DNA from 2 places in the Brevibacillus sp. BD137 genome. Region 2 is predicted to be linked to the other one. Evidence: riboswitches for the same ligand, from Rfam matches in the RefSeq annotation. Region 2 holds a riboswitch; the other holds the start of a gene.
What was found. A riboswitch is a leader RNA that binds a small molecule or an ion and turns the genes downstream of it on or off. The one in region 2 is predicted to bind cobalamin.

Region 1 (4,213 bases), on a different contig from region 2:
TTGGCAAGCCATCCATGCTTACTACGTTGTTTTCCTTTTGATAAGCAAGCAGTTCCTGTTCGTCTTTAGCCAAAGTCCATTTCTGAAGGGTGTCGCGTTCTTTTGAGTAGGAATAGAAGGGGATAGCCCAGCCGCAAGAAGTCTTTACTTCCTGTACGTTTACGGTAATGATTTGACGAGCACCGGGCAGAGGCGGGAAGTCTTTTACGAGCTCATCCCACCGAGGCGAATCTGGGAGAATAACCGTTCCTTTGCCGAATAAGCGCATGATGAGAGGGGGGCCTTCAAAGGCGCAAAACATGAGAGTAATCCGGCCATTTTCCTGTAGATGTGCACTGGTTTCGTTTCCGCTTCCGGTCAGGTCTAAATAGGCCACCTCGGTAGGCGATATGATGCGAAAGGAATCGTACCCTTTCGGTGAAAGATTCACGTGACCATCTGTGTCCATAGGAGCAGAGGCAACGAAGAACATTCGCTGCTTCTTGATAAACTTCTCATGCTCAGGTCGTAACTCAGAGAAAAGCTGACCCATTTTGCACCCCTCCAGGTAAAGGAATTGCTTTTACTACCCTCATATTACGATGAAAATATGAAGAATTTGTGTTGATATTCCCAGTACGTCCCAAATTGATGATAAAGTGTAAATATTCTCGCAACAAAATCACCTTTGAAAAGGAGGAGCATTGACATGCAATCATCACAGCTAATTTACTTAGGGGAGCGCATCCATTTAATAGACGGTTTCGATATGGGCTGGGCGGAACGCACGGGGACTTATGTCATCGCTGAAGAAGAACTGACTTTGGTTGAAACAGGGCCAAGCCCCTCCGTCCCATACATCAAGACCGGCCTCGCCAAGCTCGGTTTTACCCCGGAACAAGTAAAATACATCATTGTGACGCATATTCATTTGGATCATGCGGGAGGAGTGGGACTTTTTCTAAAGGATTGCCCAAACGCAAAGATCGTCGTCCATCCAAAAGGTGCACGTCACCTCGTTAATCCAAGCCGACTGATCGCAGGGGCGAGAGCGGTGTATCATGATGATTTTGATCGATTGTTTGATCCGATTGAAGCTGTTCCCGAAGAGCGGATTTTGATTCGTGGAGACGGAGATATACTAAAAATCGGGGCGAATTGCATGTTCGAGTTTCTGGATTCGCCAGGGCATGCCAATCATCACTTCAGCATCTACGATCCCGTTAGCCGCGGCATGTTCACAGGTGATACGGCAGGTGTCCTTTATCCGCAGCTTAAAAAGGATGGTATACACCTCGTGCTGCCATCTACTTCTCCGAATCAGTTTGACCCGGATGCCATGTTAGCGTCTCTACGTCGATTTGAAGCGCGCAAGCTGAATCGCATTTACTTTGGTCATTTTGGGATGTCTGAACAGGTAGACGATGTGTACTGCCAAATACGTGAGTGGCTCCCTGTGTTTGTGGCGGAAGGAGAATCAACACTTGCTGCTGGACAAACATATGCTGATCTGTCTCGTAAGTTATTGGAACGAGTCTCGGAGCATCTACAGTCACAAGGCATCAATGATGACCACGAAGTTTTCGGAGTACTCAAGCTCGACTTACAGGTGTGCGCCATGGGCATTCTGGATTATTTGCACAAACGAGGGTAAAAGCTTTGCCAAAAGCAGTCCATTTGCCTGAACCTTTTGTTCAGGCGTTTTCATTTTTAGCTGGCAAGAAAGTATTGGCTTACGTGTTTGTCATTCTTTTTTCATCCAAGGAATGCTATGATGTAGGATGAGTCATGGACTGTGACAATTTCAAACGTAACAGCAAATAGGTGCCTCGTCTTTTCTCAAAAAGATCGGGTGAAAAGGGAAGTCGGTGAAAATCCGACGCGGTCCCGCCACTGTAAATCGGCTCGTTCCTCAGCCGTAAGCCAGGAGACCTGCCTGTTTGTTTTTGTGCCTGTTGCCTTCGCGGAAAGGATCGGCCTATTTCAGGAAGCAGACCATCCTGTCTGTTTGCCCTGAGGTACCGACCCTTTGATTTCCGAATGGAAGCAAGGGTCGCTTTTTTTATTGGAAGGTACAGTCAATCAGACACGCAGAAAGGAAGTTTTACATATGAAACGTTCATTGCGATTCATGATCCCACTACTTGTTGCGGCGAGCCTCGCAGGTTGTGCGGGTAACGATAACAGCCAGCCAGCACCTGGTGGACAAACCAGTGCACCGCAGACAGCACCGCAAGAGAATACAGCCGAGCAGTCTGCAAAACAAACAACTTATCCGTTGACAGTCAAGGATGCGACAGGAAAAGAAGTAACCTTTGCAAAAGCTCCTGAGCGAATCGTCTCCACATCACCTGCCGAGACAGAGATTTTGTTCGCATTAGGCTTGGAAAATCGGATCGTAGCTGTCTCAGACTATGATGACTATCCAGAAGCGGCGAAGACAAAACCGAAAATTGGCGGCGTCGTCAAACCGAATGAAGAAGCGATTCTCGCTCAAACACCAGATATGGTCGTCGGTGGGATTTCGATGGAGAAGCCAGTGGCTGACAAGCTCAAATCTCTCGGGATGCCCGTCTATATTACCCATCCGACAAAGATGGATGACATCCTAAACAATGTGTTGGCGATGGGAGTTATCACTAACAAACAAGAACAAGCCGAAAAAGTTGTCGCGCAAATGAAGAAGGATATCGCGTACGTTCAAGATGCAGTGAAAAATGTAAAACCGGAAGAGAAGAAAAAGGTATACCTTGAGTTTTCCCCAGGCTGGACAGTCGGAAAAGGTGAATTCATGGACGAGCTCATCACATTGGCTGGAGCGACGAACATTGCTTCTGACACACAGGGGTGGAATCCGATCAGTGAAGAAAAGATTTTGCAAAACGATCCAGACGTCATTTTGTATGCGAGCGGAATTACCGATGAAAAGACTGGCGTCAAGCTGGAGGATATGATCGCCAAGCGTAATGGCTGGGATAAAATGAAGGCGATTCGTGAAAAACAAATCTTTGGCATGGACCAAAATATTTTGTCCCGTCCCGGTCCGCGTATTACACAAGGCTTGATCGAAGTAGCGAAGGCGATTTACCCTGACTTGGTGAAATAAAATGAAGAAACGATTGTTCCTATGGGGAGGAGCCAGCTGTCTCGTCCTTCTGGCATCAATAGTCATCAGTATCTCGATGGGGGCGGCACACCTCCCCATTTCGCAGGTATGGCTCATCCTGCTCCATCAAATCCCGGGCTTGTCTGAGTGGATCACGGTAACGTGGCCGGAGTCATCTGAGCAAATTGTCATGAAGGTTCGTTTTCCACGCGTTGTATTGGCTGTTTTGATAGGCGCCTGCTTGTCTCTTGCGGGGGCGGGCTTTCAGGGAGTTTTGCGCAATCCGCTCGCAGATCCGTTTACGATGGGCGTGGCATCCGGTTCTGCTGTCGGAGCAGCCTTTTTGATCCTGTTTGGCTTGCAAATCAGCTTTTTGGGTGCATGGAGCACGCCTGTTGTCGCTTTTCTTACAGGACTGCTCAGTTTATGGATCGTACTCGGACTCGCGAACACGCAAGGAAAGCTGCAAACGGAGACCCTGATTTTGTCTGGTGTTGTGGTGCAGGCTTTTCTCGGCTCACTCGTTTCCTTTATGGTGTCGCTATCGGATCAGACGGTGAATGAGATCGTGTTCTGGCTGATGGGCAGCCTGTCATTTCGGGGCTGGGCCTTCACGTATGTCTTGATTCCGTACTTGGTCATAGGCGGAATGGTGCTGGTAAGCTATGCGCGTTCCTTGAACCTATTTGCGTTAGGCGAGCGGCAGGCTGCGCATCTCGGCGTCCATGTAGATCGAACGAAGCTGGTGGTTCTGGTCGTCTCGACACTCCTGACGGCAGCGGCGGTTTCTATCGCGGGAATTATCGGGTTCGTTGGCCTGGTGGTACCGCACCTCGTCCGTATGCTTGTCGGTCCTGACTATCGAATTTTACTGCCGATGGCTGCGATCTGCGGTGGTATCTATGTGCTGTGGGCCGATACTCTCGCCAGAATGCTGCTAAGTCCAACGGAAATCCCGCTCGGTGTCGTGACAGCATTTCTGGGTGCACCGTTTTTCGCGTATTTATTGAAGCAAAATAAACGCTTTAGGAAGAGGTAACGTATGCCATGATCAATGTGCACAGCTTGCAAAAATCGTATCAGGATACGCCAGTTTTGTACGGAATCGATTTTTGCGTGGACAAGGGA
Region 2 (4,213 bases):
GTGTAAAAATGCATTCATCCTTTGATCCTCCACGGTATCCCCGACAAAACCGCGTAGACGGCGTCCGCTTGTCGCGCACTTCTCTGATTGACATCGCCCAGCACATCCGCGAACCATCTGCCCAAACGACTCAAGGCTACACCGCCCAATCCGACCTCGCTTGTGACAGCAATGACTTTTTGCGGGGAATTCTGAACGAGGGTCAGCCACGCCTCTGCCTCGTGCAGCAGGGCTTGCGTGTGTGAAGCACTTCTCCATTCCGACTCATCCACGCTCATCAATCGATTACTCACCCAAGTGGACAGACAATCGATCAACACCACATCATACTGCTCACGAAATGCGTGGTAATCCGTTAATCGCTCTCCTATCTCCACACAGCCCCATTCCAGCGGACGACGTGCCTGATGCAGCTCGATTCTCTGCTTCATTTCATCATCCCAAGCCTTGCCTGTCGCCACGTACAGGACTCGACTGCCCAACTTCATCGCGAGCTCTTCCGCGTAGCGGCTTTTTCCTGAACGGACACCGCCTGTTACCAGCACCAAGCTCATCGCTGTTCCCTTCCTTCCGCATGGACCTCGCGAAGCGCTGCCAAAAGTCGTTCATTTTCCTCTCGTCCACGCACGGCAACTCTCACATCATGGGCCGTCAAACCGGGATACATCGCACAGTTGCGGATTAGAACGCCTTTTTTGCCGAGTCGTGCCTGCAGTTGCTCGGCTGGCAATCCTTCTGGCGAGCGCAGTAGCAAAAAGTTTGCCTCCCCCGGCCATACCCGCCAGCCCAACTCTCTACGGATGCAGTCAGTCAAATACGCACGTTCTGTTTTGATCAGCCTGCGCGTCTGTTCCTCGTATGCCTGCTCCTGCAAGCACAGTTCTCCTGCCAAAAGGGCCAGTGCATTTACGCTCCAGCTCACTTGCTTTTGGCGCATTTTCGCAATGACATCCGGATGTGCAATCGCATAGCCCAAGCGCAATCCCGGGATCGCGTACATTTTCGTCATCGAACGCATCAAAATCACACGAGGAAAGTGCTCCAGCTGCGTCGCCAATGTATACTGCCGCTCTTCCTCTACAAAATCGAGAAAAGCCTCGTCCACGATGAGCCACGTATTGGTCTCTTGCGTCCATTCCGCCATTTGGCGCAGCTCATCCGGTTGATACAGGATTCCGGTCGGATTGTTAGGTGACCCGACAAATACGAGATCCGCCTGCGCAAAAAGTGTATACAGCTCTTCAGAATCGGGCTTGTACCCGTTCGCTTCCTTCCCGAAGCAGCCAATGACACGAGCACCATACTGCTCGGAAAGTTGCGCGTATTCCGAAAAGCAAGGATACACCACACCAACTGTTTGCGGCGAAAGACCGAGGATGGCCAGTGCCATTGCCTCCGCGGCACCATTCGCAGGCAGCAGCCATTCCTCCGACATTTGCAGCCGTTTGGCCAGCGCACGACGAAACACACGATGTCCAGGGTCTGGGTAATGCCCTACAGCAGCCAACGAAGCTAGTAGCATCTCACGGACGCTTGCTGGCATCCCCAGCGGATTAATATTGGCACTGTAATCCAGAAACTGCCCGGGCTCTCGACCAAAGCGCTGCGCTGCGGTCAGCAGGTCTCCACCATGACCGTACGTCTCTATTACACCTGCGCTTGTCAAAACTCTACCCCCAGCACAGCTGGAATCCCTTCATCGTAGTAATGCTTGATTGGCTTCATCTCTGTCACCAGATCTGCGATGTCTAGGATCTCCTGCTTTGCTGCCCGTCCCGTAATCACGAGGTGGGTATGACTTGGCCTGTTTTGAATCGCTTCCAACACAGCGGACAATGGCAACACATCGTCAATCGGGAAGCGGTCAATCGCCAATGCATTATTCAGCTCATCCAGAATGACAACATCGTACGCTCCGGAAGAGAGCTTCTCGCTCGCAAACGCCCAAGCTTCTTTCAATGCCTCACGATGCTCCTCCGGTGTCTTTGTCCAGGTGAAGCCGACGCCCTTTTGCACGATTTCAATGCCCAATTTATCAAAAATAATCTTTTCTCCGTATGTTCGCTCCGGCGACTTGATGAATTGAACCATCAGCACCTTTTTCCCGCGCCCTGTCGCCCGCACAGCCAATCCGACTGCTGCCGTCGTTTTTCCTTTGCCGTCTCCTGTGTAAACGAGGGTCAAGCCCCGCTTCTTATCGTTTTTCTCCATCGTGACCACCTCAAAAAGTGACGTATTTTACTCCGCTGTTCTATCCATACTTTCCGAAGCAATAAAACGGTCATGACCGTTTTGTTGACCGCAAGCGGTCGCATCCACCTTTATGAAAAACGTCGAGACGTTTTTCACAAAAAAAAGCGCTCTGTTTCCCCCAGTACGTAAGGAAAAACAAAGCGCGGATAGCTGAAAAGCAACAATCCTCACCTCTTCCTTTGACCCGAAGGAAATCAGTGTAAACATAAAACAGGCAGGTCTCCTGGCTTGAGGATCATCGCTCTTCTTCTCCTTCCCGCTCCCGGATGGGCAGTGGATGGCATGGTGCCTTGAAGAATAGCTACTCTCTTACAGTGGCGGGACCGCGTTGGCTTTTCACCAAACTTCCCTTTTAACCTTGCTCCTGCGAATCGGTTTCGCAAAAACAAGGACCTGTTTCTCTTCCATATGTAAATGTCATTCGTTTCGTTGACAAGCACTTGCTTTAATAATAGCAAAAGCTACCGAGGATTCAAGCAAAAGCTGCCGATTCCTCGCAGGTGGCTATTGGCAGAAAATTTAAGATAATGACCGTTTACTTACTTGACGTTTTTCGTTACCCTATTGGCAAAACAATCGAAAGTGGTGTGCAGTCATGCTATATCCCCCGATTCCAAAAATAACAGACATGGATTTGCCCAGCCCACTGCCGATCAAGGAATGCAGCGAACCGATGATCCTCCTCTCTTCCCTTTCGGAACAAATCACGATCTATCCAGCCTACTACCACGAGGGCTATGCCGGAACAAAGCCGGAAGCCTTTTTGCGAGAAGGGGCAGCACGCAAGCTCGCTACGGCAGCCGCGCAACTGCCAGTTGGCTACAAGCTCGTCGTGCTGGACGGCTGGCGCTCGTTCGAGGTACAGGCATCGTTGTATGAGCGTTTCCGTGAAGCTCTGATTTTACAAGGCTGGCAGGAGGGACCCGCACTCACGGAAGAATTGAGTAAATTCGTTGCTTATCCAACAACAGACCTCTCCAAACCGTCCCCGCACCTATCCGGTGGTGCAGTCGATCTGACTATCGCAGGACCTGATGGCTGGCTGGAAATGGGGACAGACTTCGATGATTTCAGTGAAAGGGCTGAGACTCGCCATTATGAAGAACTCGTACAGCCTACCCAAAAAGACATCGAGATTCGAGACAATCGCCGACTGCTCTATCATTTGATGACTGCTGCCGGATTCGTCAACTATTCGCAGGAGTGGTGGCATTTTGAGTATGGTACGCGCACGTGGGGACAAAAAACGCAGCAGGAGCCGATCTATGGCGGAGTCTTGTCGATGTGAGAAATAGCTTCCATGAAAAAGACCGTCAGCTCATACTGCCTGACGGTCTTGCTTATTCGTATATGAAACCATCACTGCATAAAATCCGCCATGATGATCTCCGTATCAAACGGCGTAATCCCTTCCTCCATGGAAAATACCGTATCTGCCTCTTCTGCTTGATCAATCAGCGTCCCTCTCGCCTGTGCATGAAGCATAAACAACTCATGCAGGGTAGGCTTCACCAACGAGGTGAGCGCTCTTCCCATCAGCTCCACCCCTCCGGCATTGGACTCCACATTGTTGGCAAAACGCGGGTCGGAATTCAGGGCGATATCCGTCCAAATCACTTTTCTCTCCACGAGATCCAGAATGACCGGGATACAAATCCGCGTGTTTGCGGCGAGATCAATCTTGTCCTGTACCGTCTGCGGCTCGAAAATTTCTCCCGTCTGTGGCGCCGACCGAATCATCCAGCCTGCGTAGCATTCAGGCAAATCACAATAAGGCTGACTCGAAAACGAATACAGGTTCATTACGACGTATCGACCACCATAGCGGATGACAGAATCAATTCCGATGTCGATGAACTCGCACGCGCCTTCGGGAGCCTCCACAATATCCCCGCTATGGTACGCTTGATACTTGTCGGAACGCAGGTTGGTATAAGAAATATGCTCTATGTACTTCCAG

Region 1: it holds a riboswitch for cobalamin, as region 2 does, so the genes downstream of both, ODZ53_RS02955 (helical backbone metal receptor) here and ODZ53_RS10735 (hypothetical protein) in region 2, are expected to answer to the same signal.

The regions. Positions count from the first base shown of each region.
Region 1 covers NZ_JAOTNO010000001.1:546,903-551,115, reverse strand. The annotation lists gene ODZ53_RS02965 (pyridoxamine 5'-phosphate oxidase family protein) at 1-532, opposite strand, end outside; gene ODZ53_RS02960 (MBL fold metallo-hydrolase) at 689-1,633, shown strand; cobalamin riboswitch at 1,785-1,933, shown strand; gene ODZ53_RS02955 (helical backbone metal receptor) at 2,090-3,085, shown strand; gene ODZ53_RS02950 (FecCD family ABC transporter permease) at 3,087-4,124, shown strand; gene ODZ53_RS02945 (ABC transporter ATP-binding protein) at 4,133-4,213, shown strand, end outside.
Region 2 covers NZ_JAOTNO010000004.1:143,311-147,523, reverse strand. The annotation lists gene cobS (adenosylcobinamide-GDP ribazoletransferase) at 1-18, opposite strand, end outside; gene cobU (bifunctional adenosylcobinamide kinase/adenosylcobinamide-phosphate guanylyltransferase) at 15-554, opposite strand; gene cobD (threonine-phosphate decarboxylase CobD) at 551-1,666, opposite strand; gene cobO (cob(I)yrinic acid a,c-diamide adenosyltransferase) at 1,663-2,211, opposite strand; gene ODZ53_RS10735 (hypothetical protein) at 2,239-2,460, opposite strand; cobalamin riboswitch at 2,450-2,665, opposite strand; gene ODZ53_RS10730 (M15 family metallopeptidase) at 2,849-3,541, shown strand; gene ODZ53_RS10725 (TerD family protein) at 3,613-4,213, opposite strand, start outside.